4 regions of the Streptomyces profundus genome follow, and region 2 is predicted to be linked to each of the others. Evidence: predicted binding sites of a transcription regulator. Region 2 holds the regulator's gene; each other region holds the start of a gene.
The links. The regulator HrcA, encoded in region 2, represses chaperone genes, less so after heat shock. The targets are predictions, from matches to a motif close to TTNGCACTCNGNNNNNCNGAGTGCNAA.
Positions count from the first base shown of each region.

Region 1: a site for HrcA is predicted at 3,257-3,283, ahead of groES (co-chaperone GroES). Genes of this name have one in related genera too.
Region 3: a site for HrcA is predicted at 5,125-5,151, ahead of K4G22_RS17950 (FmdB family zinc ribbon protein). Genes of this name have one in related genera too.
Region 4: a site for HrcA is predicted at 1,348-1,374, ahead of groL (chaperonin GroEL). Genes of this name have one in related genera too.

Region 1 covers NZ_CP082362.1:2,464,485-2,471,991, reverse strand. Annotated here, with positions in the region: gene tsaD (tRNA (adenosine(37)-N6)-threonylcarbamoyltransferase complex transferase subunit TsaD) at 1-520, shown strand, start outside; gene K4G22_RS10665 (hypothetical protein) at 520-771, shown strand; gene K4G22_RS10660 (THUMP-like domain-containing protein) at 829-2,052, opposite strand; gene K4G22_RS10655 (polysaccharide deacetylase family protein) at 2,252-3,205, shown strand; gene groES (co-chaperone GroES) at 3,429-3,737, shown strand; gene groL (chaperonin GroEL) at 3,934-5,559, shown strand; gene K4G22_RS10640 (ester cyclase) at 5,696-6,391, opposite strand; gene K4G22_RS10635 (SDR family NAD(P)-dependent oxidoreductase) at 6,495-7,289, opposite strand; gene K4G22_RS10630 (WhiB family transcriptional regulator) at 7,319-7,507, opposite strand, start outside.
Region 2 covers NZ_CP082362.1:5,019,531-5,027,037, forward strand. Annotated here, with positions in the region: gene hemW (radical SAM family heme chaperone HemW) at 1-572, opposite strand, end outside; gene K4G22_RS22130 (DUF3097 domain-containing protein) at 1,091-1,945, opposite strand; gene K4G22_RS22135 (MBL fold metallo-hydrolase) at 1,958-2,740, opposite strand; gene hrcA (heat-inducible transcriptional repressor HrcA) at 2,973-3,989, shown strand; gene dnaJ (molecular chaperone DnaJ) at 3,990-5,120, shown strand; gene K4G22_RS22150 (16S rRNA (uracil(1498)-N(3))-methyltransferase) at 5,117-5,863, shown strand; gene K4G22_RS22155 (hypothetical protein) at 6,049-6,192, opposite strand; gene K4G22_RS22160 (ABC transporter substrate-binding protein) at 6,223-7,305, opposite strand; gene K4G22_RS22165 (methionine/alanine import family NSS transporter small subunit) at 7,356-7,493, opposite strand; gene K4G22_RS22170 (sodium-dependent transporter) at 7,493-7,507, opposite strand, start outside.
Region 3 covers NZ_CP082362.1:4,052,709-4,060,215, reverse strand. Annotated here, with positions in the region: gene K4G22_RS17975 (MFS transporter) at 1-1,170, shown strand, start outside; gene K4G22_RS17970 (AMP-binding protein) at 1,429-2,097, shown strand; gene mscL (large conductance mechanosensitive channel protein MscL) at 2,121-2,720, opposite strand; gene K4G22_RS17960 (RcpC/CpaB family pilus assembly protein) at 2,853-3,626, opposite strand; gene K4G22_RS17955 (S-methyl-5'-thioadenosine phosphorylase) at 3,872-4,747, opposite strand; gene K4G22_RS17950 (FmdB family zinc ribbon protein) at 4,744-5,115, opposite strand; gene K4G22_RS17945 (penicillin acylase family protein) at 5,498-7,507, shown strand, end outside.
Region 4 covers NZ_CP082362.1:3,901,551-3,909,057, forward strand. Annotated here, with positions in the region: gene K4G22_RS17235 (MoaD/ThiS family protein) at 1-63, shown strand, start outside; gene K4G22_RS17240 (cold-shock protein) at 504-707, shown strand; gene groL (chaperonin GroEL) at 1,535-3,163, shown strand; gene bla (class A beta-lactamase) at 3,258-4,199, shown strand; gene K4G22_RS17255 (hypothetical protein) at 4,226-4,936, opposite strand; gene K4G22_RS17260 (DUF7848 domain-containing protein) at 5,261-5,662, opposite strand; gene K4G22_RS17265 (DUF7848 domain-containing protein) at 5,659-5,898, opposite strand; gene K4G22_RS17270 (hypothetical protein) at 5,895-6,068, opposite strand; gene K4G22_RS17275 (NUDIX domain-containing protein) at 6,086-6,532, opposite strand; gene K4G22_RS17280 (helix-turn-helix domain-containing protein) at 6,838-7,507, shown strand, end outside.

The DNA of each region.
Region 1 (7,507 bases), 2.6 Mb from region 2:
CGGCTTCCCCGGCGGCCCCGCGATCGACCGCGAGGCCAGGCGCGGGGATCCGGCCGCCATCGCGTTCCCCCGTGGGCTGACCGGGCCGAGGGACGCGCCGTTCGACTTCTCGTTCTCCGGGCTGAAGACGGCGGTCGCGCGCTGGGTGGAGACCCAGCGCAGGGCCGGTGTCGACGTGCCGGTCGCCGATGTGGCGGCCTCCTTCCAGGAGGCGGTCACCGATGTGCTGACCCGCAAGGCGATCCGCGCCTGCCGCGCCGAGGGTGTGGACCATCTGATGATCGGCGGCGGGGTCGCCGCCAACACGCGGCTGCGCGCGATGGCCGAGGAGCGGTGCGCCGCCGCCGGCATCACGCTGCGGGTGCCCCGCCCGGGGCTGTGCACCGACAACGGGGCGATGGTCGCCGCGCTGGGCGCGGAGATGGTGGCCAGAAACCGCCCCCCGTCCGCGCTCGGCCTGCCGGCCGACTCCTCCCTCCCGGTCACCGAACCGCTGGCCCCGGCCGGGGTGACCCGCTGATGGCGGTCACCCTGATGTGGGAGGCGAAGGCCGCCCCGGGACGCGGCGCCGAACTGCTGGCCTGGGCCCGCGCCCAGCGCCTCGACCCGCCGCCCGAGCGCCGGGAGACGTTCACCGCGCCCGGCGACCGGGTGCTGGTGCTCACCTGGTGGCCGAACGATCACCCCGACCTGCCCGAACTCCCTTCCCCCCCACCCACCTTGCTCGCCCGCCCACCCCACCACTGGCGCTTCACCCCCGTCCCCTCCTGAACCACGACCGACCGACCACCGCCCCGGCCGGGGGCGTGCGGCCGGGCGTCGCACGGGCTACAGCGGGTGCCCGATGAGCATGCTGGGGGCGCCGGCCACACGGGTGAGGAAGACGGTGGCGGTCCCGCGACCGCGTGGTTTGACGCGGCGCAGCAGCTCCTCGGGAGTGAGCGGCGAGCCGCGCTTCTTGACGGTGAGGGTGCCGATGTCCCGCTCCCGCACCAGCGCCCGCAGCCGCTTGAGGTGGAACGGCAGCACATCGGTGATCTCGTAGCCGGTCGCGTAGCGGGTGGCGGCCGGCCGGTCGCAGGTCAGATAGGCGATGCTCGGGTCCAGCAGCCGGGCGTCCAACGTTTCGGCCACCGCGCCGACCAGGCCGGCCCTGATCACCGCGCCGTCCGGCTCGTAGAGATAGCGTCCCGGCTCGCCGGCCGGCGCCGGCTCGGGGGCGCCCGTCAGGCTGTGCCCGCCCGGCAGCACGGTGGCCCGGCGGGTGCCGGGCGCGGCGCCGGCGCCGAACCACAGCACCGCCTCCTTGACCTCGCCCCGGTGGGAGACCCATTCGGCCTCGGCCGCCGCCGGGATCGCCTCGTGCGGCACGCCTGGCGCGATCTTCAGCGCGGCGCGCGGCAGCCGGGCGGCGAGCGCGGTCGCCCAGGACAGCGGCGGGGAGTAGCCCTCGGGGTCGAAGACCCGGCCCCGGCCGCCGCGTCGGGCGGGATCGACGAAGGCCGCGTCGAAGCCGCCCACCTCCAGGTCCTCGACGGCGGCTTCGACGGCGGCCTCGCGCACCTCGATCCGGTCGGCCAGGCCGAGCGCCGCCGCGTTGGCGCGGGCGACGGCGCAGGTCAGCGGGGAGCGGTCGACGGCCAGGACCCGCGCCCCTGCGCGCGCCAGCGCGATCGCGTCGCCGCCGACGCCACAGCACAGATCGGCCACCCGCGCCCCGCCCGCGCCGGCGAGCCTGGCGGCGCGCCACGCGGCGACCTCGCTTCGGGTGGCCTGTTCCACGCCGTCGGGGGTGAAGTACATCAGCGCGGCGTCGGCGCCGAACTTGGCGGCGGCCCGCTGCCGCAGCCGGGCCTGGCCCAGCGCGGCGGCGACCAGTTCGGGCGGGTGCTCCCGGCGCAGCCGGGTCGCGGCGGACAGCTCCTCGGCCGGGGTGATCGAGCGGAGCTCGTCGAGCAGCCGCTGGCCGGGTTCGGTGAGCAGGGCGCCGAAGGTCTCGGTCGCGTGCGGGGGGTCGGCGGGGGCTGGGGGAGGTGGGGCCACCCGGGTCATTCTGCCCCCGCCGTCGGGACGGGCTGCGGGGGAGTCGTCGGAAGCGGTGGCAGCATCCCGAACCATGAAGCTAATCAGACAAGTAGGACAAAATGAATGGCTGGATCGGTTCCGTCCCAAGGTCAGGACCCCGCGCCACGCCAAGCCCCGCGAGGAGGGCCGGCCGCCCGGGCGCCCGGCCTCGGTCCGGGCCCGCGCGGTGCTGCGCCGCTACGGCGCGCTGGGCGGCGCGACGATACTCGCCGTGGTCTGCTCGGGCGTCGGACTGCCGCCTCCGTTCCGTCCCGACCCACCGGACGAGGCGCCGCGCTGGCGCGCCCTCACCGCCGAGGCCGTCGCCCCCGCCGCGCTCGGCGAGCTGGCCCTCGGCGCGCCGCAGCGTGTCCAGGCGCCCGGTATCGCGGAGTCGCTGGGGGCGTACGCCGAGCGGTTGCAACGCGCCGAAGCGAGCCGGGGGGCGGCCGTCAAGGCGTGGAAACTGCGCCACGCGCCGCTGCGCGCTCCCGTGCCCCCCAAGGAGAAGCCCCGCCTCACCAGCGAGCCGGGACATCTGACCGGCGAGGGCCTGCCGCCGGTGATCGTCCAGGTGCCGACGGACCAGAAGGTCATCTTCCTCACCATCGACGACGGCGCCGACAAGGACCCGAGGCTGCTCGACATGCTGCGCGAGCTGGAGATCCCGGTCAGCGGCTTCCTGGCGGACGAGGTGGCCCGCGCCGACTACGGCTACTTCCGCGAGGCCCAGCGCGAGGGCTACGCGATGCACAACCACTCCATCAACCACCGGGAGATGAACCGTCTCTCCCTGGCCGAGCAGCGGGCCGAGATCTGTGGTCAACAGGCCATCATGGAGAAGGAGTTGGGCCACCGACCGGTGCTCTTCCGGCCGCCGTACGGCGCCTATGACGAGAACACCCTGCGGGCGGCGGCCGACTGCGGCATCGAGCTGGTGCCGCTCTGGGCGGCCGAGGCGTTCCCCGACCGGATCGACTTCGGGCGGCCCGACGGGAAGTTCCACCCGGGCGACATCGTGCTCACCCACTTCAGGGGCGAGCACGAGTGGGGAGCCGATATGACCGACATGGTCCGCCTGTTGGTCGACACGGCGACCGAACAGGGCTTCGCCATCGCCCGCCTTGAGGACTATCTCTGACCGGGACGCGGGCCGGGAACGCGCCCCGAGGCACCTCCGCCGGCCGCCGCGCTGGCACTCTAGTTGACTGAGTGCTAACTCCCGCCTAATGTCGTGGCTGGCACTCTCACTCAAGGAGTGCCAGAACGTGCGACGGGCGGACTCGGCACCCGCGACGACGGGTCCTCCAGGTCGCCATCCAGACAGATAACCCCGTGAGATCTCCGAAGGGGGAGGTCGGATCGTGACGACCGCCAGTTCCAAGGTTGCCATCAAGCCGCTTGAGGACCGCATCGTGGTCCAGCCGCTCGACGCCGAGCAGACCACGGCCTCCGGCCTGGTCATTCCGGACACCGCCAAGGAGAAGCCCCAGGAGGGCACCGTCCTGGCCGTGGGCCCGGGGCGCTTCGAGGACGGCAACCGCCTGCCGCTCGACGTCAAGGTCGGCGACATCGTGCTGTACAGCAAGTACGGCGGCACCGAGGTCAAGTACAACAACGAGGACTACCTCGTCCTCTCGGCCCGCGACGTGCTCGCGATCGTCGAGAAGTAAGCGCCCGACGCCAGGGTGCGTCGTCCGGGTCGTCGCGAGCTCGCGAAGGTCCGGACGGCGTGCCCTGGTCGCGTCGCGCCCCGGAATCCCGTGCCGAAGTCTCATGCCGGGGCCGGGGCGCGGCGTAATCCCAGCGGCCGGTGCGCGGCCTGATCCACGCGGCCTGATCCAAGAGGAAACAAAGGGACACCCACCCATGGCGAAGATCCTGAAATTCGACGAGGACGCCCGTCGGGCCCTTGAGCGCGGCGTCAACCAGCTGGCGGACGCGGTCAAGGTGACCATCGGCCCCCGGGGCCGCAACGTCGTGATCGACAAGAAGTTCGGCGCCCCCACCATCACCAACGACGGCGTCACCATCGCGCGCGAGGTCGAGGCGGAGGACCCGTACGAGAACCTCGGTGCGCAGCTGGTGAAGGAGGTGGCCACCAAGACCAACGACATCGCTGGTGACGGCACCACCACCGCGACCGTGCTGGCCCAGGCGCTGGTCCGCGAGGGCCTGCGCAACGTGGCCGCCGGCGCGTCCCCCTCCGGTCTCAAGCGTGGGATCGACGCGGCCGTCGAGGCCGTCGCCGAGGATCTGCGCGCCAGCGCCCGGCCGATCGACTCCAAGGAGGACATCGCCGCCGTCGCCGCGCTGTCCGCCCAGGACAAGCAGGTCGGCGAGCTGATCGCCGAGGCCATGGACAAGGTCGGCAAGGACGGTGTGATCACCGTCGAGGAGTCGCAGACCTTCGGCCTCGACCTGGACTTCACCGAGGGCATGGCCTTCGACAAGGGCTACCTCTCGCACTACATGGTCACGGACCAGGAGCGCATGGAGGCCGTCCTCGACGACCCCTACATCCTGATCCACCAGGGCAAGATCTCCTCCATCCAGGACCTGCTGCCGCTGCTGGAGAAGATCATGCAGTCCGGCGGCTCCCGCCCGCTGCTGATCATCGCCGAGGACGTGGAGGGCGAGGCGCTGTCCACCCTCGTCGTCAACAAGATCCGCGGCACGTTCAACTCCGTCGCGGTCAAGGCCCCCGGCTTCGGCGACCGTCGCAAGGCGATGCTCGGCGACATGGCCACCCTCACCGGTGGCACCGTGATCTCCGAGGAGGTCGGCCTCAAGCTCGACCAGGTCGGTCTTGAGGTGCTCGGCACCGCCCGCCGGGTCACCGTCACCAAGGACGACACCACCCTCGTGGACGGCGCTGGCGACAGCGCGCAGATCCAGGACCGGGTCGCGCAGATCAAGGCCGAGATCGACGGCACCGACTCCGACTGGGACCGCGAGAAGCTCCAGGAGCGCCTCGCCAAGCTGGCCGGCGGCGTGTGTGTGATCCGCGTCGGCGCGGCCACCGAGGTGGAGCTCAAGGAGAAGAAGCACCGTCTGGAGGACGCCATCTCCGCGACCCGCGCCGCGGTCGAGGAGGGCATCGTCCCCGGTGGTGGCGCCTCCCTGGTGCACTCGGCCAAGGTGCTCGAAGACGGCCTGGGCAAGACCGGCGACGAGGCCACCGGCGTGGCGATCGTCCGCCGCGCGGTCGTCGAGCCGCTGCGCTGGATCGCCGAGAACGCGGGCCTTGAGGGCTATGTGATCACCTCCAAGGTCTCCGAGCTGGACAAGGGCCAGGGCTACAACGCGGCCACCGGCACCTACGGCGACCTGGTCAAGGACGGCGTGATCGACCCGGTCAAGGTCACCCGCTCCGCGTTGCAGAACGCCGCCTCCATCGCGGCCCTGCTGCTCACCACCGAGACCCTGGTGGTGGAGAAGAAGGAAGAGGAGGCCGAGTCCGGCGGCCACGGCGGCCACGGCCACTCGCACTGACCGCGCGCTCCGCACGACGACGGCCGGGCCCCGACCAGGGGCCCGGCCGTTCGCGTGCGCGGAACCAGCGGAACCAGCGGAACCAGCGGAACCAGCGGAACCAGCGGAACCAGCGGAACCAGCGGGACTAGAGGGACTAGAGGGCGACCACGCCCAGCTGGGAGAGCAGCCCCAACTGGTCCCAGTTCCACCAGGCCTCGGCCAGCAGCCCGTCCTCGAAGCGGTGGGTGACCTGCCCGGTCACCCGCACCGGACGGCCGGTCGGGCCAAGACCCATGAACTCCCCGCTGTGGGTGCCGGTGACGGTGAACCTGGTGGTCACCAGATCGCCGTCGGCCAGCTGGTCCTCGATCAGGAACGACGGCCGCAGCGTCGCCAGCCAACGCGCCACCGACGCCTTGGAGTCCGCCAGATCCAGCGGTTCGTTGACGCTGGCCGGATCGTGCTCGCGGAAGTCGGGCGCGCACAGCTCGTCGGCCACGCCGAGGGCGCCCGCGTTGATCACCTCGTCCAGGTAGCGGCGCACCACGGTCTTGTTCTCCCTGACGTCGCGCAGCACCTCAAGGTCGGTGAACCGGGGCACGTCCTCGCACAGGGCCACCAGCCGGCGGAAGACCCGCTCGGTGTCCGGCAGGTCCGAGTTGCGCTGGGCCGCCTCGCGGGACGGGAACTCGACGACCAGCAACAGCCGGGAGAGATCGCCCAGATCCCGGGCCACCACCAGTCGGGTCGCGGTGCGCTCGCCATGGGTCGCCGAGAGCCAGGCGTCCAGCAGCCCGTTGAGTTCGTCGACCCGGCTGGTGGAGAGTTCGATTACCTGTACGAAAGTCATGGCCCGTCCATGGGTTTGCGACACATCCCCGACGGGGTTCAGTTTAGGTGTTACGGGCCATTTGATCGGTTTGCCGGTTTGTGTGAGGGTGCGCGCCGTCGGCTCAGCGGCGCGGATCGTCCCTGCGGCGCGGCCCGAAGTCCCGCCCGGCCCGCGCCGAGACCCGCCCCAGCGCCGCCACCGGCAGCACCCGCGCCGCGCCGAGCAGCGCCTTGTACCGCAGATCGGGCACGGAGACCACCCGCCGCCTGGCCAGATCCCGCATCGCCGTCGCCACCACCCGGTCGGCGTCCAGCCACATCCAGCGCGGCAGCGAGGACATGTCCATCTCGGCCCGCTGATGGAACTCGGTCCGCACGAAACCCGGGCAGAGCGCCATCATCCGCACCCCGCTGCCGGTCAGCTCCAGCGCCGCGCCCTCGGTGAACCGCACCACCCACGCCTTGGACGCGCCATAGGTGCCACGCGGCACGAAGGCCGCGACCGAGGCCACGTTGACCACGCCGCCGCGACCCAGCCGGCGCATCCCGGGGACGGCGGCCGACGTCAGCCGCAGCACCACCTCGCAGTGCACCCGCAGCATCCGCAGCTCGTCGGCGAGCGGCGCGCGCAGAAACCCGCCGCCGAGGCCGAAGCCCGCGTTGTTGACCAGCAGATCCACCGGGCGGGCCGGATCCGCCAGCCGCTCCTCCACCGCGCCGATGCCCTCGTCGGTGGCCAGATCCGCCGGGAGCGGCACCGCCCCGACGCCGTGCCGCTCGCTCAACTCGGCCGCCAGCGCCGCAAGGCGCTCGCCGTTCCTGGCCACCAGCACCAGGTCGAGCCCGTCCCGCGCCAGTCGTCGGGCGAAGGCGGCGCCAAGGCCGGCGGTGGCTCCCGTCACCAATGCTGTTGTCATGTGCCGACCGTATCGGCTCGTCCCTGGGCTCAGGGATGGGGCCGGTGGCCCCCGCTGTCGGCGAGGCCGCGCCTGGCGCGGCCGAGCAACTCCTCGCGCTCGTCCTCGGTCAACCCGCCCCACACCCCGTAGGGCTCACGCACGGACAGCGCGTGCGCCGCGCACTCGGTCCGGACCGGGCAGCGCGTGCACACTTCCTTCGCCGCCTCCTCCCTCGC
Region 2 (7,507 bases):
TGGTCGAAGCCGGCGGCCCGCGCCTCGGCGACGGCCAGCTCGGGGCGGCCTGGCGTGTGGGTGCGCTCCAACAGCCGCAGCACATGCGGGCGGGCGCTCTGCATCCCGAACGAGATCCGGTTGAACCCGGCGGCGCGCAGCGCGACCAGCCCGGCGGCGTCCACCGAATCCGGGTTGGCCTCGGTGGTGACCTCCGCGTCAGGGGCGAGGCCGAACTCCTGGCGCACCGCGTCCAGCATCCGCCCCAGATCGGCCGGGGGCAGCAGGGTGGGGGTGCCGCCGCCGACGAAGACGGTGGCGACCCGGCGCGCGTCGTCCCCGAGCACCTTCCTGGCCAGCCGGACCTCCTCCGTCAGCACCGCCGCGTAGTTCTCCCGGGAGGCCAGCGCCCCACCGGAGCCGCGCAGCTCCTGGGCGGTGTAGGTGTTGAAGTCGCAGTAGCCGCAGCGGGTCGCGCAGTAGGGCACATGCAGATAGAAGGCGAGCGGCCGATCGGCGGCGCCGGCCAGCGCGGACGGCGGCAGCGCGCCGTCGTCGGGCATGGGCTCACCATCGGGCAGGGCGGAGGGCATACCGCCATTGTCCGTGATCCGCCGAGCGGTGCCCTCCGGGGGTTGGGCCGCCCCACCCCACCGCCCCGCCGCCCGGCGGCGGCGTCGGGCGGCGGGGGTGGGCGCTCGGAGGCGTGGGCCTGTGGGGTTCCGCCTGGCGCGTGCTGTCCGACGCCGTCTTAAGGAGCGGTGGCTCGGGGCTGTGCTCGTCGGGCTTCTGCTGACGGGCCTTCGTCCACCGTCCGCTCCGCTGCCGCCCGGCGTGTGCTGTTCGCCCTTGCGCGCGGACAGGCGTCGCGGGGCTGTCGTCGTCGGGCTTCCGTCCGACGTCCGTGGTCCGCTCGCTTCGCTTCCGTCCGGCGCGTGTCGTCCGTTCCGCTGCCGTCCGACGTCCGTGGTCCGCTCGCTTCGCTTCCGCCCGGCGCGTGTCGTCCGTTCCGCCGCCGCCTGCCGCCTGCCGCCTGCCGCCTGCCGTCCGTTCCGCTGTCGCCCGGCGCGTGCCGTCCGCTTTGTCCCTGGTCGTGTTCGTCGGGCAGGGCCTAGTTGACGGGCCCAGCCGGGCCGCCGACCGTGACGTGGTCGATCAGGTGCTCGACCGGGCCGAGCAGGGCCGGGTCGAGGTCTCGGAAGTTCCGTACGCCGCGCAGCACCCGCTGCCAGGCGGCGCCGGTGTTGGGGGGCCAGCCCAGCGCCTGGCAGACGCCCGTCTTCCAGTCCTGGCCGCGCGGCACCTCCGGCCAGGCGGGAATGCCGACCGCCGACGGCTTGACCGCCGCCCAGATGTCGACGAACGGATGCCCGACCACCAGCACCAGGTCCTCGCCGTACTCCGCGCGCACCGCGTCGGCGATCCGCGACTCCTTGGAGCCCGGGACCAGATGGTCGACGAGCACGCCCAGCCTGGCCTCGGGCGACGGCCCGAACTCCCGGACCACCGACGGCAGATCGTCCACCCCCGCCAGGAACTCCACCACCACGCCCTCGGCCCGCAGATCGTCGCCCCAGACCCTTTCCACCAGCTCCGCGTCGTGCCGGCCCTCCACAAAGATCCGACCGGCGCGCGCCACCCTGGCCCGCGCCCTGGGCGGCGCCACCGACCCGGAGGCGGTGCGCGCGGGGCGCTTGGGCGCCGCCTGCGCGGGGCGCACCAGCGTCACCTCGCGCCCCTCAAGGAGAAAGCCGCGCGGCGCCATCGGGAAGACCCGGTGGCCGCCGAACCGGTCCTCCAGGGTGACGGTCGGCCCCTCGGCCGTCTTCTCCCAGCGGATCACTGCCCCGCAGAAGCCGGTGGTCACCTCCTCGACCACCAACCCTGGGTCGGCCGGCACCTCGGGCACGGCCCGGGGGCGCTTCCACGGCGGGGTCAGATCCGGGTTATAGGAACGCGCGCGCATGCCCTCATTCGATCACGCCGGCGTCCCGCCCGGGGCGACCCCGGCGCCGCCGAAGCGCGCCGCCAGCGCGGCCCGTTGGGCGCGGACGAACGCCGCGTCCACCACCGCGCCATGGCCGGGCACATAGCGGGCGGCAGGGCCGCCGGCGGCCAACAGCCGGTCGAGCGCGGCCGGCCAGCGCGCGGGTTCGGCGTCGGAACCCGCCTGGGGCTCGCCCGACTCCTCCACCAGATCGCCGCAGAAGACGACCCCGGGGGCATCCTCGCCGTCCGTGACCAGCACGGCCAGATCGTGGCCTGAGTGCGCGGCGCCCAGGTTCAGCAGGGTGGCCCGCCGACCGTTGCCCAGCGGCAGCACCAGGCGTTCGTCCACCAGCCGGTCAGGCGCCGGGAGCGCACGCCGGGCGCGTTCCGCGTCGGCCGGATCGAGGCCGTGCCTGACCGCGTCGGCGGTCACCGTCCGATCGCTGGCCAGCCAGGGCGGGGTGCGCCCGTCGGCGGCCAGGCGCTGGGCGCCGGGGAAGGCGCCGGCGCCCAGCAGATGATCGAAGTGCGGGTGGGTGACCGCGAGCCAGCGCACCGGCACGGCCGGCCGCCCGACCAGCTCCGCCAGCTCCCGACGCAGCTGGTCACCCACGGTCAACGAGGGGCCGGCGTCCACCAGCAGCACCCCGTCCTCGCCGACCACCGCGCCCACCGTCTCGTCCCAACCCGGCAGCCGCCGGCGCCAGATTCCCGGCGCGATCCGCTGCCACGCGCCGCTCGTCCCGTCCCGCACGCCGTCCTCGCTCGCCATGGCGGCGACGCTATCGGGCTTGGCGCCGGCTCCGTGCCGGCTCGGCGCGGGCCCGACCCGTTCTCGGTTCGGTCGTCGCCGCTCGTTCCCTGGGCGGGCTACCCCGCCGTACACTGGGTCAGGTCCTGGCACTCCGAGCGGCTGAGTGCCAGTGGGACTCCAGTGGGAGAACCCAGTGGGGCAGCTCAGTGGGACATCGGGGAACGGATGGGCCGGACGGGAGGTGTGCGGCGTGCTCAGCGAGCGCAGGCTTGAGGTGCTGCGGGCCATCGTCCAGGACTACGTGGGCACCGAGGAGCCGGTGGGCTCCAAGGCGTTGACCGAGCGGCACAACCTCCAGGTCTCGCCGGCCACCGTGCGTAACGACATGGCCGCGCTGGAGGAGGAGGGCTATATCGCCCAACCCCACACCAGCGCCGGCCGGGTGCCCACGGACAAGGGCTACCGGCTCTTCGTCGACCGCCTCGCCGGCGTCAAGCCGCTGTCGTCGCCCGAGCGCAGGGCGATCCAGAACTTCCTCGACAGCGCGGTCGACCTGGACGATGTGATCGCCCGCACGGTGCGGCTGTTGGCGCAGCTCACGCGGCAGGTCGCCGTCGTCCAGTACCCGTCCCTCAGCCGCTCGACGGTCCGCCATGTGGAGTTGCTGGCGCTGGCCCCCGCGCGGGTGATGCTGGTGCTGATCACGGACACGGGCCGCGTCGAACAACGCATGATCGACTGCCCGGTGCCGCTCGGCGAGACCTCGCTCGCCGATCTGCGCGCCCGGCTGAACAGCCGGATCGTCGGCCAGCGCTTCCCCGATGTGCCGCGTCTGGTGGCCGATCTCCCCGAGGCGTTCGGCCTGGACGAGCGGGGTGCGGTCTCGACGGTGCTGGCCTCCCTGTTGGAGACTCTGGTGGAGGAGACCGAGGAACGGCTGATGATCGGCGGCACCGCCAACCTCACGCGTTTCGGGCAGGACTTCCCGCTCACGATCCGGCCGGTGCTGGAGGCGCTGGAGGAGCAGGTGGTGTTGCTGAGGCTGCTGGGTGAGGCGAACGGCTCGGAGATGACCGTGCGTATCGGGCATGAGAACGCTCACGAGGGCCTCACCTCCACATCGGTTGTCTCGGTCGGCTACGGTTCAGGAGACGAAGCGGTCGCGAAGCTCGGCGTGGTCGGACCGACCCGGATGGACTACCCAGGAACGATGGGAGCGGTGCGCGCAGTGGCACGGTACGTCGGACAAATCCTCGCGGAGAACTAGGTGGCGACGGACTACTACGCGGTCTTGGGCGTGCAGCGAGACGCCTCCCAGGACGAGATCAAGAAGGCATTTCGCCGGCTGGCCCGGGAGCTGCACCCGGATGTGAACCCGGACCCGAAGACGCAGGAGCGGTTCAAGGAGATCAACACCGCGTACGAGGTGCTCTCCGATCCGCAGAAGAAGCAGATGTACGACCTCGGCGGCGATCCGCTCGGGGGCGCTTCGGGCGCGGGCGCCGGATTCGGCGCCGGCTTCGGCAACTTCTCCGACATCATGGACGCCTTCTTCGGCACGGCGTCCCAGCGCGGCCCCAAGTCGCGTACCCGGCGCGGCCAGGACGCCATGATCCGGCTGGCCATCGACCTCAACGAGGCCGCCTTCGGCACCACCAAGGAAATCCAGGTGGACACCGCCACGGTGTGCAACTCGTGCAACGGCGAGGGCGCGGCGCCCGGCACCTCGGCGCAGACCTGCGACATGTGTCGCGGTCGCGGCGAGGTCTCCCAGGTCACCCGCTCGTTCCTCGGCCAGGTGATGACCTCCCGGCCCTGCCCGCAGTGCCAGGGCTTCGGCACGGTCGTGCCCACGCCCTGCCCGGACTGCGCCGGCGACGGCCGGGTCCGCACCCGGCACACGCTCAACGTCAAGATCCCCGCCGGCGTGGACAACGGCACCCGGATCCAGCTGGCCGGCGAGGGCGAGGTCGGCCCCGGCGGCGGCCCGCCCGGCGATCTCTATGTGGAGATCCAGGAGAAGCCGCACGCGGTCTTCCAGCGCAGGGGCGACGATCTGCACTGCACGGTCACCATCCCGATGACGGCCGCCTCCCTCGGCACCCAGGTACCGCTGGAGACGTTGGACGGCCAGGAGGAGTTGGACATCCGCCCGGGCACGCAGTCCGGCCAGTCCATCCCGCTGCACGGCCGGGGCGTCACGCATCTGCGCGGCAACGGCCGGGGCGATCTGGTGGTGCATGTCGAGGTACAGACCCCGGGCAAGCTCGACCCCGAGCAGGAGGAGCTGCTCCGGCGGCTCGCCAAACTCCGTGGCGAGGAACGGCCGTTGGGCCAGTTCCAGCCGGGACAGCAGGGCCTTTTCTCCCGCCTGAAGGATGCGTTCAACGGGCGATGAGCAGCGCGCCCGTCTTTCTGGTCGAGTCCCTGGCGCACGCCGACGCGGGTGCGCCGCTGACGCTGGACGGCCCCGAGGGGCGTCACGCGGTGGCGGTGCGCCGGCTGCGGGTCGGCGAGGAGATCGTGCTCAGCGACGGCGCTGGCGCCGGCGCGCTGGGCCGGGTGGCCGAGGTCGCCGGGCGTGACCGGCTGACGGTCGAGGTCGTCGAGCGCCGAGTGGAGCCCGCGCCCGCCGCCCGGATCACGGTGGTGCAGGCCCTGCCCAAGGGCGACAGGGGCGAGTTGGCCGTGAGCACCATGACGGAGACCGGCGTGGACGCCATCGTGCCCTGGTCCGCGTCCCGTTGTGTCACCCAGTGGAAGGGCGAGCGCGGCGCCAAGGCGCTGGAGCGCTGGCGCGCCGCCGCCAGGGAGGCGGCCAAGCAGGCCCGCCGGCTGCGGGTGCCGGCGGTGCCTGAGCCCCTCAACACGGCGGGCGTGGCCCGCCTGTTGGCCGACGCCGCGTTCGCCGGCGTGCTGCACGAGTCCACGGACCTGCCGCTGGCCACGGCCGCGCTGCCGCCCGAGGGCGATCTCGTGCTCGTGGTGGGCCCCGAAGGGGGCGTCACCGAGGCCGAGTTGGCCGCCTTCACGGCGGCGGGCGCCACCGCGTACCGGCTCGGCCCCACCGTCCTCCGCACCTCGACGGCCGGCCCGGCCGCCGCCGCGGTGCTGCTCACCCGCACAGGCCGCTGGAGCTGACGCCCGCCCGGCGGGGGTCGAGCCACGGGCCGGCCCAGGCCCTGGATCCCGGCCGATGCCCATGGCACGGTGCTGCCCGTGCTGGGCGGCCTCGGCGCCCGGCCAGGGCGCCGGTCCCGGACGGTCGGGCGCTGCCGCTGACGGGCACCGTCCCGGCCGGCCGGGTGCACGCCCTGGCCCGGCGACTACCGGAACTGACGGGCGGCGAGGGCGCGTTGGAGGCCGAGTTCGCGCACTACCGGTCGGTCGAAGGACCACCGCCACGCCGGGCGGGCACGGACGACGACCCGCTCGACCGCGACGCGTACCTGGTCCGCGTGCCGCGTCACGTCCGTTCCCGCCCCGGGCCGCCGAACCGCTCAGCCGGGGTGGCGGATCCGGAGGCGGGTCGGGTCACCCGGATCCCGGTCGACGACCTGGACCGGCGGCCGGGCCCACTGCCAGACGCCGCCGCCCGGCGGGGGGGAGAACGTGATCCGACCCCTGGTGCCTTCGACATCGACGAGCGGCCAGGGCTGGTCGGCACGCGCCCGCAGCACCTCGGCGAGGACGGTGATCGTGTCATGGCCCTCGAAGGCGACAAAGGACGGCGCTTCGCCCAGTCGCTCGCGGAGCGCCGTCCCGACCCGCGCGCCGAGCGGGCCGAGGCGCTCGGGCAGATAGCGCAGAAAGGGGATCGCGGCGCCCTCGTCGCCCAGCTCCCTCGCCCATTCCGCGAACTCCGGCTGCCCGGCCGGGGCGCCGATCATGATCCCGGCGAGGCGCGGGTCGCGGCGGACGGATCTGACGATCGACACCGCCGGCTCCGGATGGCCGACCAGCAGCAGAAGGGCCGTCGCGCCGCTGTCGACGAGCCGGTCGCCCAGGGCGTCGGGGGCGAGCGCGGACAGGTCCAGTTCGACGACATCGCCGCCGGACGCGGCGAGTCGGTCCCGCAGCAGGCGGGTCCCCGATGCCCAGTAGACGCTCGGCTGGGTCGCCACGGCGATGCGAAGGTGGCCGGCGCCGATGAGGAAGTCGGCGTAGATCCGCCAGCCGTGGGACTGCGCGGGCGCGATCCGCGCGACATGGTCCGTCGGCCCATCGGTGAGCGCGTCGAGCACCGCTGAGGAGCAGAGGAACGGTAGGCCCAGCGCGTCCGCCCGGGCGGCGACGGCGCGGGCGACGACGCTGTGGTACTCACCCGCCAGGGCGGCCACGCCCAGGCCGGCCAGCTCGTCCACGGCCGCCGACGCCCGCCGCGGATCGGCCGCGGTGTCCCGGACCAGCAACTCGACCGGCGCGCCGCCGATCCCGCCGGCGGCGTTGACTTCCTGAGCGGCCAACTCCATCCCGGCGAGCAGCTGGTGGCCGGCCTCCACCCAGCCGGGTCTGGTCAACGGAGCGAGAGCGCCGATGAGGACGGGTGAACCGGGTTGCGTTTGGTTGACCATGCCGGACATTGCATCCACCACCGCCGCCGACGGGCAACCGATTACCGCCCGGCGGTTGGTCAGAGCGGGTGCGGGACGTCGTCGGCGGTTGGCTCCGGGGCGTCGGGGTGGCCGCGCAGGTTGAGGACGGCCAGGAGCAGGCCGCCCCAGACGATCAGCATGGAGATGCTCATCATCACGATCGCTGATGCCGACATCAGTGGGTCCTCTC
Region 3 (7,507 bases), 970 kb from region 2:
TTCGGCGCCCTGCTCGCTCCCGCGGCGCTCGCCCTGCTCACCGTGATGTTCACCGACGTCAAGGAACGCGCCAAGGCGTTCGGCGTCTTCGGTGCCATCGCGGGCGCCGGCGCCGCCGTGGGCCTGCTGCTCGGCGGCGTGCTCACCGAGTACCTGGACTGGCGCTGGACCTTCTATGTGAACGTGCCCTTCGCCGTGGTCGCCGTGATCGGCGCCGTCCTCGTGATCCGCGAACCGGACGAGGCGCGCAACCGCTCCCCGCTGGACGTGCCCGGTGTGCTGTTGGCGACACTCGGCCTGGTCGCGCTGGTCTACGGGTTCAGCCGGGCCGAGCACCAGGGTTGGAGCGAGACCTGGGTGATCGCGAGCTTCGTGGCCTCCGCGGTGCTGTTGATCGCCTTCGTGGTGGTGGAGAGCCGGGTCGAACACCCCCTGCTGCCGCTGCGCGTGCTCACCGACCGCAACCGGGGCGGCACCTATCTGGCGTTCGCCCTCGCCGTGATCGCGATGTTCGGGCTCTTCCTGTTCCTGACCCTGTACCTCCAGATCATTCGCGAGTACTCGCCCGTCCAGACCGGCGTCGCGTTCCTGCCGATGGTCGTCGGCATGATCATCGGATCCACGCAGATAGCTCCCCGGCTGACCCCCCTGGTGGCGCCGCGCTATCTGATGGGGCCCGGCCTGCTCGTGGCCTCGCTGGGCATGCTCTGGCTGACCCAGCTGGAGCTGGACTCCTCCTACGCCACGGTGATCATGCCGGGGCAGGTGCTGCTCGGCCTCGGCATGGGCACGGCCTTCATGGCGGGGATGAGCCTGGCCACCTCCGGGGTGCGGCCCACCGACGCGGGAGTCGCCTCGGCGATGGTCAACACCGCGCAGCAGATCGGTGGGGCCGTCGGCACCGCGCTGCTGAACACCATCGCCGCGAGCGCCACCAGCGGCTATCTGGCCGCGCGCCTGCAGGACGCCACCACGGACGACGCCCAGCTGCAACTGCGTCTCGCGTCCGAGGTGCACGGCTACAGCGTGGCCATCTGGTGGGGCTTCGGCATCATCGCGACGGGGGCGGTGATCGCGTTCCTGCTGATCAACGCGGAGCGCGGCGGCGGGCGCAGCGGCGCCGAGGGCGAGGAGGCCGGGGAGCAGCCGGCTCCGGTGCTCGTGCACTGACACACAGCCCGCCCGGCACCCGCCGGGGCGCCGGCCCCACGACCGACCAGCGGCCGTGGGGCCGCGCCATGAGGCGGGCCACGTAGCCGGCCGGGGGGCCGGAACCAGGCGATGAGAGGGCTCGTGGCCCCGGACGGGCGCCGACGTTCCGGGGCCGTCGGTGGTCATCGACCATCCCGCGAAGCGCAGTGCGGCAGGCCGCCACCCCGTACAGAGGACGTTTATCGAACGTCTACCGACACCGGTGAGGCTGGGCACATGTCGGGAGATCAACATGGTGGGGGGCGCTGGTCCGGTCCGGCCGACGTGCTCACCCACGGCCAGCTGCTGCGTATGGGAGACCAGGCCAGCGCCGCCCTGCTGAGCCACGGGGTCCGTGCCCAGGATCCGGTGGCCGTGCAACTGCCCATGTGCCTGGAGTCGGTGGTGATCACCCTGGCCTGTCTGAAGATCGGCGCTCAGCGGCTCACCCTGCCCCTCGGGGACAACCGGGACTTCGTTCGGGGCCGCCTCAACAGCAGCGGGGCCCGTGTGGTGATCTGCGCTGACGCCTGTGACCTCGACGGCCGGGTGCACAGCGTCAAGGCGAACCTGGACCGCACCCTCGCCCGCTGCCCGCTGGTGGAAACCGTGCTGGTGGTCAGGCAGCTGGCGCGGCCTGTGCCCTGGGAGCCCGGGCGGGACCGCTGGTGGCACGAGGACCTGGCGCCTCGGACGCTGCCGCCCCGGCCGTATCCTGACCGTATGAGCGCGGACATCCCACCGGCGAGTGGCACCTCGGGCACCGAAAGGCTGGTCTTCGAGGACCCGCTGTCGAGCCGTTCCTCGGACGACGGCGACCACGGCTGGGGCGAGGACCCCACGCAGGAAGCCTCCGAGGGCAACCTGCTGCGCCTGATCAACGAGCGGCCACCGCACCACATCTGAGCCGCCTGCCGTGGCCGACGGCCTCAGCTCTGGCGATCCCCGCCCGTCGCGGTGGGATCCGCCCCGCCGCCGGGGGCGTCCTCCGGCGCCGGACGCTGGGCGCCGACCGTGGCGGTGCCGCCGGCGCCACCCGAGCCATCGGCGGCGGGGGCGCTGGCGGCCCGCAGCGCCACCAGCTCGTCCCTGATCTCGGCCAGCAGATCCAGATCGGTCTTCGCCACCGGCTCCACCGGCTGCTTGGCCTTGCGCCGCGCCAGATAGCGGGTCATCGGCAGGATCATCAGGAAGTAGACCACCGCCGCCGTGATCACGAAGGTGAGCGAGGCGCTGATCACCGAGCCCCAGCGGATCGGGATGCCCTGCATCACGCCGTTGGCGTCCTCCTCGCAGAGCCCGCGCAGGCAGGACTGGTACTCGTTGAGATCCTGGGTGCCGAAGGCACCCACCATGGGGTTGATCACCCCCTCGACCACCGAGTTCACGATGTTGGTGAACGCGGCCCCGATGACCACGGCCACCGCCAGATCCACCACGTTCCCACGCATCAGGAACTCGCGGAAGCCGGCCAGCACCCCCCTCGCCTCCGTGAGGGCCCGCTTGCCGCCCCGCTCTTCCTCGCTCACCGTTTCGCCTCTCTTCCGCCCCACTCGGCCACCGCGCACCGCGCGCGCCCCGGGGCCCCGGGATTCCGTGCGGGTCACCGTGCAACATGCCGCGGGAGGCTGTCCAATCCGGACATCGCCCCCGGCGGGCGCTCACCATCGCGCGACCGCCAGCGTCGAACCGGCCGCCGCGCCCGCCAGCTCGGCCGCCGTGTCGGGGGCGACGGAGAGCACCAGCCGTGCCCCGAGGCCATCCGGCTCGACGCCCGAGGAGAGCGCCGTGCCGCGCTCCTCCGCCGCCCCGCCGGGGGGCTCCGGCACCTCGGCCACCCTGGCGCCGCTGGCGACCAGCCTGGCCTCGGGGACACCGGACGAGCCCCCCTCCGCTCCCCCGCCCGAAGGCGCGGTGGCGAACACGTCGACTCGATCCCCGGGCGTGAGCGAGCGAACCGAGGCCGGATCCGCGATCGGCAGCGTCAACGAGAGTTGCCTCGGCTCCGCGGCGGCAGCCTGAGGCTCATCGTCCGCCTCCTGGGCGGCCGGCGAACCGCCGCTGACCAGCGGGTCCGGTGGGCTCGCCGGCTCGGCCCCGGCATGGGGCAGCAGCAGCGACACCAGCGCCGCCAGCAGCGCGAGCACCCCGGCCACCGGCCGCCGGCGGCGCAGCAGCCACCACAGCGGGCGGCGGGAGCCACGCGGGCGAATGGGGGCGAAGGACGGCACCACGCCGCACTGCGGCGCGCGGGCGCCCGCAGCGGAAGGCGCCGCCGGCCCACCCCGGGAGCCGTGGCCCACCGCCGCCCAGGCGGCGGACGCGCGTTGGTCGGGGGCGCGGCCCCGACGGGCGCGACGGATGGGATCGGGCGGCTCGGCGGGAAGGCCGGGCGTTCTGAGGGCCGCCTCGGCGGCGTCCGGATAGGGGCTCATGGCGCCACTCTGCCCGCCGCGTGAGAATCCCGCCGAAGCCTGTGGACAACCTCTGACCTGTGGAAAAGCCCATCACCCGAACGAGTGACACGTCGCCCGTGCACGGACTGAACAGCCGCCACTCCGCAGGGAATTCACCCACGCCGGTTCCGTCCTCGGCGAGGTGCGCCAGAGGGCGCCCACGCGCGGGACGGCGGCCCAGCACAATGGCCCGGGCTCCCGACCCGCTGTGCCGCCCGGCCCCCCTAGGGCAGCGTGATGCCCGGGTCCTGGCCCGACAGCCCCGTGGCGCAGAGGCAGTCGCGCTCCTTCGGCAGTCCGCTCACCACGTCGAAGAGCACGTCCCGCAGACGCCCGACGTTGCGGCCGAAGACTTCGAGCACCTCCGCGTGCGAGACGCCCTCGCCGGCCTCCGCACCCGCGTCGAGGTCGGTGACCAGGGCCAACGAGGTGTAGCACAGCTCAAGTTCGCGAGCGAGGATCGCCTCGGGGTGGCCCGTCATCCCGACCACCGACCAGCCCTGGGCCGCGTGCCAGCGGGACTCGGCCCGGGTGGAGAAGCGCGGCCCCTCGATCACGCACATGGTGCCGCCGTCCACCGCGTCCCAGTCCCGTCCCCGCGCGGCCCCCAGGGCCACCCGGCGGCCGGCCGGGCAGTAGGGATCGGCCAGCGAGACATGGACCACGTTGGACCGCTGCCCGTCCGAGCGCGTCTCGCCGTCGTAGAACGTGCCCACCCGGGTCTTGGTGCGGTCCACGAGCTGGTCGGGCACCAGCAGTGTGCCGGGGCCGTACTCGGGCCGCAGGCCGCCCACCGCGCACGGACCGAGCACCTGGCGCGCGCCCACGGATCTGAGGGCCCAGAGGTTGGCCCGGTAGTTGATGCGGGCCGGGGGCAGGTGGTGGCCCCGGCCGTGACGCGGCAGGAACGCCACCCGGCGGCCGGCGACCTCGCCCAGGAAGAGGGAGTCGCTGGGCGCGCCATAGGGCGTATCGACTGTGATCTCGGTCACGTCGTCCAGGAACGAGTAGAAACCGGACCCGCCGATGACGCCGATCTCGGCGGCCTCGACGGACTCAGCGCCGGCGGAGCCGGTCGCGCCCGTGCCGGCAGGGCTCATGCGGCGGACGCCGCGGTGCCCGTGCTCTTGCTCTTGCTCGACGAGCCGCCGGTGAGCCCGGCGCCGCCCGTCGTGGCCGACCCGGCCGAGGACGAGGAGTCCGAGCCGGACTTCGAGGACTCGCCGGACGAGGCCGCGGCCTTCTCGCCGCCCTTGGCCCCGCCCGAGGCCGGGCTGCTGCTGGACGAGGTGCTCCGGCTGTCATTACGGTAGAAGCCGGAGCCCTTGAAGACGATGCCGACCGCCGAGTAGACCTTCTTGAGGCGCCCCTGACAACTGGGGCACTCGGTCAGGGCGTCATCGGTGAACTTCTGCACCACCTCAAGACCCTCGTCGCACGCGGTGCACTGGTACTGATAGGTCGGCACGTCTTCCTCCTGGCACTCTGCACTGTGGAGTGCTAACGACGACCCATCGTGCAACATTCCACCGCCGGAAGTCCACCGCCGCCCCCTCCGGGGTCGCCCACACCGCCCGGACGGAGCGCGCCCGGCACGCCGCCCTCCGCGCGCCGGGGCGCACGCCGGAAGCGGCGCGGGGCGCCCCTGGCCGCGCCCGGCACGCCGGGCCCCGCGCGGGTGGCGGAGGCTCCGACAGAGCCCCATGGCACGGCGGTTGGGACGCTTTCGCCGCACTTCGCCCGGCATGGGAGCGCGGCGTCCCGGGCCTCCCACTCCCCGTAGGCTCACCCCAGTGGCCGTATGTCTATGGTTGCTCCCACCCGCCTCAGCTGCCCTGTGAAGGACAGAGATGCCCGCCAAGAAGCCCAGGCGACGCGGTCGTCTGATCGTGATCGCGCTCGTCGTGCTGCTCATGGCCGGTCTCGGCTACGGCGCCTACTGGAGTGTCTCCACCGTACGCGCGTCCTTCCCCCAGGTCTCGGGAGAGATCGCCATCGACGGCCTTTCCGCGCCCGTCTCCGTGGAGCGTGATGCCAACGGTATTCCGCAGCTGTACGGAGAGACGTCGGAGGACCTGTTCCGCGCCCAGGGGTATGTGCACGCCCAGGACCGTTTCTGGGAGATGGATGTACGTCGCCATATGACCGCGGGGCGACTTTCGGAGATGTTCGGCGAGGACCAGGTTGAGACCGATGCGTTTCTACGAACGCTTGGTTGGCACCGGGTCGCGCAGGAGGAATTCGACAACGAACTTTCGGATGAGACCAAGGACTTCCTGGTCGCCTACTCGGAGGGTGTCAACGCCTATCTGGCGGAGCACAGCGTGGAGGAGATCTCCGTCGAGTACGCCGCCCTCGACCTGGTCAACGACTACCGCCCGGAGGAATGGCAGCCGGTCGACTCGGTGGCCTGGCTCAAGGCGATGGCCTGGGACCTCCGCGGCAACATGGAAGACGAGATCGACCGAGCGTTTCTGACCGAGCGGCTCACTCCCGAGCAGGTCGAGGAGCTGTATCCGGACTATCCGTACGACCGGAACCGACCGATCGTGACCGAGAACGGCGGGGAGAACGGGGACATCTACCCCGTCGACGCCCTGCCCGACGACGCGGCCGGGGCAGCCGACGGGGTGTCGACGCAGCTCTCCTCGCTCGCCGAGACGCTGGATGAGATGCCGGCGCTGCTGGGCCCGAGCGGCAGTGGTATCGGCTCCAACTCCTGGGTGGTGCACGGCGACTACACCACCACCGGGGCGCCGCTGCTGGCCAACGACCCGCATCTGGCGCCGTCGCTGCCCGGCGTCTGGTACCAGATGGGTCTGCACTGCGTCGAGGTCTCGGCCGAGTGCCCCTACGACGTCTCCGGCTTCACCTTCTCGGGAATGCCCGGCGTGATAATCGGCCATAACCAGGACATCGCCTGGGGCCTGACCAATCTCGGCGCGGATGTGACCGATCTCCGGCTGGAGAAGCTCGACCACGGCAACTATCTGCGCGACGGTGAGCAGGTCGCCTATGACACCCGGAAGGAGGAGATTCGGGTGGCCGGCGGGGAGACCCGGGAGATCACCGTTCGTTCGACGGTCAACGGCCCCATCGTCTCCGACCGGCACGAGGAGTTGGAGGCCCTCGGCGGCAGCGCTCCCGTGGACGCCGGCGCGCCCGACCGGGGCAGCGGCTACGCGATCTCGCTCAACTGGACGGCGTTGGAGCCGACCAACACCATGGACGCGGTCTTCGGCCTGAACACCGCGACGGACTGGGACGACTTCAGGGCCGCCGCGCAGGACTTCGCGGTGCCGTCGCAGAACCTCGTCTACGCCGACACCGAGGGCAACATCGGCTACCAGGCCCCCGGGCTGATCCCGATCAGGGGCGCCGGCGACGGCCGCTACCCTTCCCCCGGCTGGGACTCCTCCTACGACTGGGTCGACTACATCGCCCCCGAGGAACTCCCCTGGGAGTTCAACCCGGAGCGGGGCTACATCGTCACCGCCAACCAGTCCGTGATCGCCCCGGCGGAGTACCGCTACCACCTCACCGACGACTGGAGCTACGGCACCCGCAGCCAGCGGATCGAGGATCTGATCCAGGCCACCATCGAGGACGGCGGCAAGATCTCGATGGGCGACATGCAGGCGATCCAGCTGGACAACAGCAACGAGATGGCCAAGGTCCTGGTGCCGTACCTGCTGGAGATCGAGATCTCCGACCCGTATGTGCGCGACGCCCAGGAGCTGCTCGTGGGCTGGGACTTCAGCCAGGACGCGGACTCCCCGGGCGCCGCCTACTACAACGCGGTCTGGCGGAACCTGCTACAGCTGTCCATCGGCAACAAGCTGCCCAAGGAGCTGCGCGTC
Region 4 (7,507 bases), 1.1 Mb from region 2:
CTCGCCACGCCGACCCCGGACGGCGCCGGCGTCTCCATCATCCCGGCGGTCGCCGGCGGCTGACGGGCCGCCGACGACGGCCCCGAGGTGTGGCCGCTTCCGCCCCGTGACCTGCGGGTCGCGGGGCGGAAGCGTGCACGCTGGCGATACAGTGGCAGGGTTCTGAGCCCCTCCCGGTGGCGAAAACGTGCCACTCGCATATGAATGCGCGACCCGCGCGCAAATTATGTGCCGGAAATTGATGCACCAATTGTCTGGTTGGCCAGAAAAAACCCCGTCGAAATGCTCAACTACCTGCGCTTTCGCGGTATTTGCCCGTTCTGGTGGCGCGAGAATTCTCCGGCGAATGGCCTGTTGCACTGGGCGTCCGTCCAGATACATTCAGCGGCGGTCGAACGTTCCGGCGCACACCCCCACACCGCCCGGGGGTGGAGTCTGAGAGGTCTGACCCGGGTCCGCGAGGTGTGGGCTCGTGAAAAGGCCGGCAAAATGGGGAGTAAGGAATGGCTCAGGGCACCGTCAAGTGGTTCAACGCGGAGAAGGGCTACGGCTTCATCGCGGTAGACGGTGGTGCGGACGTGTTCGTCCACTACAGCGCGATTCAGATGGACGGCTACCGCACCCTGGAAGAGGGGCAGCGGGTCGAGTTCGAGATCTCTCAGGGGCAGAAGGGTCCACAGGCCGACATGGTCCGGGTGACTGCCTGAACCGCCGAGCGTTACCGCAGCCTTACCGCAGGCCCGCACCCGTCCAGGGTGCGGGCCTCGCTGCGCGCTGGCCGCGCGCTGGCCAGGCGCCCCCCTGGGGCGCGTAGGCGCGAACGCCAGCGTGGGGCCCCCTTCGGGGCCCCAGCCACGCGGCGGGCGCCCCCGGGCGCTGGCCCGCCCCTTCCCGTGCCACCGCCGGCGCCGCACGGGCCGCGACGCGGCCTGCGTGCGGCTGCGAGAGGGCGCTCCGCCCGGGGCTGGCCCGGGCGCGCCCTCTTCGCCGTGTCGGGCTCGGCCGGGTGCTGGTGTGCCCGTTTCGGCCACTGCCCGTGGCGGGAACGTGCCGGTAGCGGGGGCAGGGCCCGGGAGGTTCGGCGCCCGCCGGGCCGTGCCCGGCCCCGGCCCGGCGGAGCCGCGTCGCGTACCTGCCCGGAGGGGCTACCCAGGCTTCGCCCGGGGGTGCCCCCAAAACGTGCGCGCGGCAGCTCTGGCGAGCTGCCGCTTGCTCCCCCAGGCTTCGCCCGGGAGGTGCCCCCAGTCGTGCCAGCGGCCGGCTTCGAAGGGGCCCACGCTTGCACCCCCAGGCTTCGCCCGGGGGTGCCCCCAAAACGTGCAAGCTCCGCCCCCAGAGGGGCCTACGCTTGCACTCTCCCCCTCCGAGTGCTAATCATGGGCGTTAGCACTCTACGGGTGAGAGTGACAGCAAGGACCGGTTCGGTGAGGTTCTTCGGTGGGGTGGGGTAAGGAACCATCCCCCAGGGGCCGTCCGTCGCGGGCGCCAGCGCGGTCCGGAGTAATCCACCCCTGTTCTGGGAGGACCCCTTCACATGGCCAAGATCATCGCGTTCGACGAGGAGGCGCGGCGCGGCCTTGAGCGCGGGATGAACCAGCTCGCCGACGCCGTCAAGGTCACGCTGGGCCCCAAGGGCCGCAACGTCGTCCTGGAGAAGAAGTGGGGCGCCCCGACGATCACCAACGATGGCGTGTCCATCGCCAAGGAGATCGAGCTGGAGGACTCCTACGAGAAGATCGGCGCCGAGCTGGTCAAGGAGGTCGCCAAGAAGACGGACGACGTCGCCGGCGACGGTACGACGACGGCGACCGTCCTGGCCCAGGCGCTGGTCCGGGAGGGCCTGCGCAACGTGGCCGCCGGTGCGAACCCGATGGCGCTGAAGCGCGGTATCGAGGCCGCCGTGGAGAAGGTCTCCGAGGCCCTGCTGAGCCAGGCCAAGGAGGTCGAGACCAAGGAGCAGATCGCCTCCACCGCGTCCATCTCCGCGGGCGACCCGCAGATCGGCGAGCTGATCGCCGAGGCCATGGACAAGGTCGGCAAGGAAGGCGTCATCACGGTCGAGGAGTCGCAGACCTTCGGCCTTGAGCTTGAGCTGACCGAGGGCATGCGCTTCGACAAGGGCTACATCTCGGCCTACTTCGCCACCGACATGGAGCGGATGGAGTCGGAGCTTGAGGACCCCTACATCCTGATCGTCAACTCCAAGATCGGCAACGTGAAGGACCTCCTTCCGCTGCTGGAGAAGGTCATGCAGTCGGGCAAGCCGCTGCTGATCATCGCGGAGGACGTCGAGGGCGAGGCGCTGTCCACCCTGGTCGTCAACAAGATCCGGGGCACCTTCAAGTCGGTCGCCGTCAAGGCTCCCGGCTTCGGTGACCGTCGCAAGGCCATGCTCGGTGACATCGCCATCCTCACCGGTGGCCAGGTCATCTCCGAGGAGGTCGGCCTCAAGCTGGAGTCCGCCACCCTCGACCTGCTGGGCCGCGCCCGCAAGGTGGTCATCACCAAGGACGAGACCACCATCGTCGACGGTTCCGGCGACAGCGACCAGGTCCAGGGTCGGGTCAACCAGATCCGTGCCGAGATCGAGAACTCCGACTCGGACTACGACCGCGAGAAGCTCCAGGAGCGTCTGGCGAAGCTGGCCGGCGGCGTGGCCGTCATCAAGGCCGGTGCCGCCACCGAGGTGGAGCTGAAGGAGCGCAAGCACCGCATCGAGGACGCGGTGCGCAACGCCAAGGCCGCCGTCGAGGAGGGCATCGTCGCCGGTGGTGGCGTGGCCCTGCTCCAGGCCGCCTCGGCGCTGGAGAAGCTGGAGCTGGAGGGCGACGAGGCCACGGGTGCCGCCGCCGTCAAGCTGGCTCTGGAGGCTCCGCTGAAGCAGATCGCCGTCAACGCCGGCCTTGAGGGCGGCGTCGTGGTGGAGAAGGTCCGCAACCTGACTCCGGGTTGGGGCCTGAACGCCGCCACCGGCGAGTACGTCGACCTGCTGGCCGCGGGCATCCCGGACCCGACCAAGGTCACGCGCTCGGCGCTGCAGAACGCCGCCTCCATCGCGGCGCTCTTCCTGACCACCGAGGCCGTCATCGCCGACAAGCCGGAGAAGGCTTCCGCCGGCGCCGACCCGGCCGCCGGTGGCATGGGCGGCGGCATGGACTTCTGAGTCCTGCCACTTCCTCACCGCGTCAACGCGAGGGCGGTGCCCCCCGAGCCGGGGGGCGCCGCCCTCGCGGCGTGCCGGACCTGGAGGGTTTCCCATGAGACAGCTGCCGTGTGCCGCCCGGATGGCCGGGCTGCTGGTGCTGGTCGCGCTGCCCGCCTGCGGCGGCGGGGCCGCCGAGGGGGAGCCGTCGCGGCCGAGCGCGCCGACGGCGTCCGAAGCCGTCGTTGACGAGGCGTCGCTCGCCGACGCGTTCGACGAGCTGTCCGACGCGTTCGACGCGCGGCTCGGCGTGTACGCGCTGGACACCGGCACCGGCCGGGAGGTCGCCCATCGCGCGGACGAACGGTTCGCCTACGCGTCCACCTTCAAGGCCCTGGCCGTGGGCGCGGTGCTCAGGGAGCACGGTCTCGACGGGATCGACGAGGTGATCGACTACACCTCGGACGATCTGGTGGCCCATGCGCCGGTGACCGAGAACTTCGTCAACGAAGGGATGACGTTGCGTCAACTCTGCGCGGCCACCCTCTGGTACAGCGACAACACCGCCGCCAATCTGCTCCTCGACACGCTGGGCGGGCCCGAGGGGCTTGAGGCCGTGTTGGCGGAGCTGGGGGACGACGTCATCGAGATGGACCGGTGGGAGACGGAGCTGAACGAGGGGGCGCCGGGCGACGTCAGGGACACCAGCACCCCCCGCGCGATGGCCGAGAGCCTGCGGACGTTCCTGCTCGGTGAGGCGCTGGGCCCGGGCGAACGCGAACTGCTCCGGATGTGGATGCTGACCAACACCACCGGCCAGCCCCTGATCCGCGCCGGCCTCCCGGACGGCTGGGCCGTCGCCGACAAGAGCGGCAGCGCGGGCTACGGGGGCCGCAACAACATCGCGGTCGTCTGGCCGGACGACGGTGGCGAGCCGATCGTCATGGCCGTCATGTCCACCCGGGACGAGGAGGGCGCCGAGGCCGACGACGCCCTGATCGCCGAGGCCGCGACGCTCACCACGAACGCCCTCGGCCGCACGGCCCCAGCCGACTGACGCACCCCCCGGCAGCCCGGCGCGGGTTAGCAGGCCTGCTGGGGGCCGGTGTTCTGGGTGCCGGTCCGGCCGATGACGGTGAGGTCGGTCAGCTGGGTGTTGGCCGAGCGGCCGATGTAGCAGGAGTAGCGGGTCCGGTTGATGACCTCCAAATGGATATGCGCGCCGGTGTCCCCGTTGACCTGGTAGCACGATGAGTAGCGGAACCGCCCGGTCTCGCCGAGCTTGGTCCAGGGACCGACCGTGGCGCCGACGGTGATCCCGGCCGGCTTGTTGTCGACATGCATCACATCGGCGCGCGCGATCACCTCGCCGGTGTTGGCGTTCGTGGCCTCCAGGCCGATCCGGTAGCCGCCGTCGGCGAGGTTCCCCGTGGCGCATCCGGCCGCGACGGTCACGACGCGGACGGCGACCGGCTGGCCGGTGGAGGTCGTGGTGCCGAACGGGGAGACGACGGTGCCGCCCGGGTTGCGGTAGATGTCGACCGACCAGTCGTTCAGATAGCCCCAGTTGGAGAAGACCCGGTGGTGCGAGGAGGGCGGCGTCTGCCCGAACCGGTCCCAGGTGGAGGCCCCCTGGATGGGCGGGTACACGCTGACGGTGCCGCTGGCGAGCGGCTGAACGGCCGTTTCCGCCGCTGCGGCGGGCCGCGCCTGGCTGGTGGGCGCGACCAGGAAGGCCAGAACGGTCGCCAGCATGATGCCGAGCGATATGCGGGCAAGGGAGGAGAGTCTCACGATGTCTCCGGAGGCGGTGTGAGGGGAGGGGGACATGACGGCCCCGGCAGTGCGCGTGATACGCGCGTAGAACGGTCAACGCCGGTTCCGCCGCGCCGATTCAAGCACCACCCCACCCCCACCGCCAGGGGGCGACGCGGCCCTTCCCGGCCGGGGCGCTCAACTGAAGGCGGCGTCCGGCCGGGAGGGTCCACCCGCCCCGCCCCTGGCGCCGCACCATCAGCACCTGGCCGCTCCGGGGGACCAGCGCCAGGACAGCGAACGTTATCGGCAGCGGTGAACTGACGATGGTGGTGTGGGGCATGAACTCCGTGTCCCAGGTTGTCAGTTGAGGGCCAGGAGATAGCCGGTGAGCGCGGTGAGCAGGCACATCAACCCGACAAACGAGGGCCCGAACGCCTTGTCGAAGAAGGCCGCGATCGGGTGCGGTGCGGGCGTGCCGTCCGCGTTCTCGTCGTCGCCCTCGTCGTCGCGTGGGTGAACCCGCCAGTGCTTCTCGGCGCGGACGAGGAACAGATCGTGATCCGGGTCCTGTTGGGTGTGAAAGATGCACCACACGGCGACCGGCTGCGCGTCGTTGTCGGCGAGCGTCGAACGGTCGCCGCAGGTCATGCACTCCGCGCCGTAGATCGCCTGCGGCGCGCCGGCCCCCCGTTCCTCGCTCAGGACCCAGTCCGCGCTCCGGATGAGCGGCGACCTCGCCGGCGGGTGCACCCACTCGTTCACTGCCACTCACCCGGCTCGAACTGGTAGGGCCGGGTGATGTGTTCGCGGTAGGTGAGATGGTCCGGGTGGTGCTTGACGTGTTCGACCGCCCACTCGCTGCCCTCCTCCGCGTCCTCCCCCTTCGTCCCGAAGAAGCCGCAGCTCAGGCACTCCATGACGAACAACGTCCGTTCGGCGTCCGCCCGTTCGTCGGGCTTCAGCGTGTACTGCCGGAACCGGTAGCTCCTGCGCGTCACCACAACTGGCCACCCTTCATCCGGAAGTCGCGTTCGCTCCGCGCGTTCACCTCGCGCAGCCGCCGGAGCAACGCCGCGCGTCCGTCGTCCTGTCCGTCCTCGTCCGGCTCCGCCGGTCCGGCCTCCGGCTCCGGGGCCTCGGTCTCGTCCTCTTCCTGCGATCCGGTCATCGCTGATCACCGCCCGCTCAGTCCGCGTTCGGCTGCTCGCCGTTGACCAGCACCGGAACGCGCTCCCCGCGTGCCAGGGCGAGCAGCGCGTGCTGCACGGCCGGTCGTGATTCCAGCAGCTCGCTCATCGGCTGCCACCGGGCGGACACGTGGAGCGCGTCGGCCTCGGTGGGCACGGTTCCCGTCTGTCCGCCGTCGAGCAGGTACTCCACGCCGGTCAACTCGCCGTCGGTGTCGGTCTCCAGGCTCACGGAGAGGGCGTAGTCGAACGGCTGGAAGTAGCCCGTCTGCTCGACGGCGAACCGCTGGGCGGTTCGCACCGGGCACTCCCCGGCCGGCACGGTGCCTCCCGGCAGGGTCCAGGCGTCATCATCCGTGCTCTCGTCTCGCACCATCAGGACGTGGTTGTCGTAGGTGGTGGCCAGCAGGGAGACCCGCAGGGTCAGATTCGAAGAAGTGGGCATAGCGCAACTCCGTGCAGGGAGAGGGATGTTGGGGGCGCGCCCGCAGGACGCGCCGCAGGTGCCGAACGGCACGACAACGGCTCCCCCCGGGGCCAGGACTGGGCAGACTCGGCCCCGGGGACAGACGACTCCGCGTAGTGCGCCATGCGCACCGCGTCGTGCAATCAGCATGGAGGTTCAGAGGCGGGCATGGCAAGAGCGGGATGTGGGAATCTCAACTCGCTTCACCCTTGAGGGTGAAGAGGCTTGAAAGTCGGTGGCGGGCCTGCGTCAGAATGTGCCGAGGGAACCGCGAAGGAGGGGCCATGGCGAGACGACCGGTGACCGTGCGTCGGTACCTGCTGGGGATGGAGTTGAGGCGGCTGCGTACGGCGGCGGGGGTGAAGCAGGAGGCCGCAGCCGTGCATATCGACATGGACGACTCGAAGATGAGCCGCATCGAGAACGGCAGCAGCCCCATCAGCCGCCCCGAACTCTTCGAGCTGCTGAGGCTGTATGGCGTCGAGGAGGGCGAGGGCAGCCACTTCGAGGTCCTTGACCAGCTCAACCGTGAGGCCAGGAAGCGGGGTTGGTGGCACCACGAGCGCGGCGGGATCCCGCCGACGGTTCACCAGCTCATCGACCTGGAGTCCTCTGCCGCCAGCATGGTGCAGTTCTCACCGTTGCTTGTGCCGGGACTGCTTCAGACGGAGGCCTACGCTCGGGCGCTGATCAGCAGCTTCCCGGTCCACATGGCGGGCGGCGTCGACACGGGTGTCGGCATCCGGATGAAGCGCCAGGAGGTTCTGGCGGCGCCCAATCCTCCGCACTTCATCTGCCTGTTGGACGAAGCGGCCCTCCACCGGCAGATCGGCGGCCCGAAGGTGCATGCCGAGCAGCTGTACAAGCTGGTGGACGTTGCCAATCCGCCCACGCTGACCATCCAGATCGTCCCCTATGAGCGTGGTGTCCACGCGGGTCTTGATGGCGGCTTCA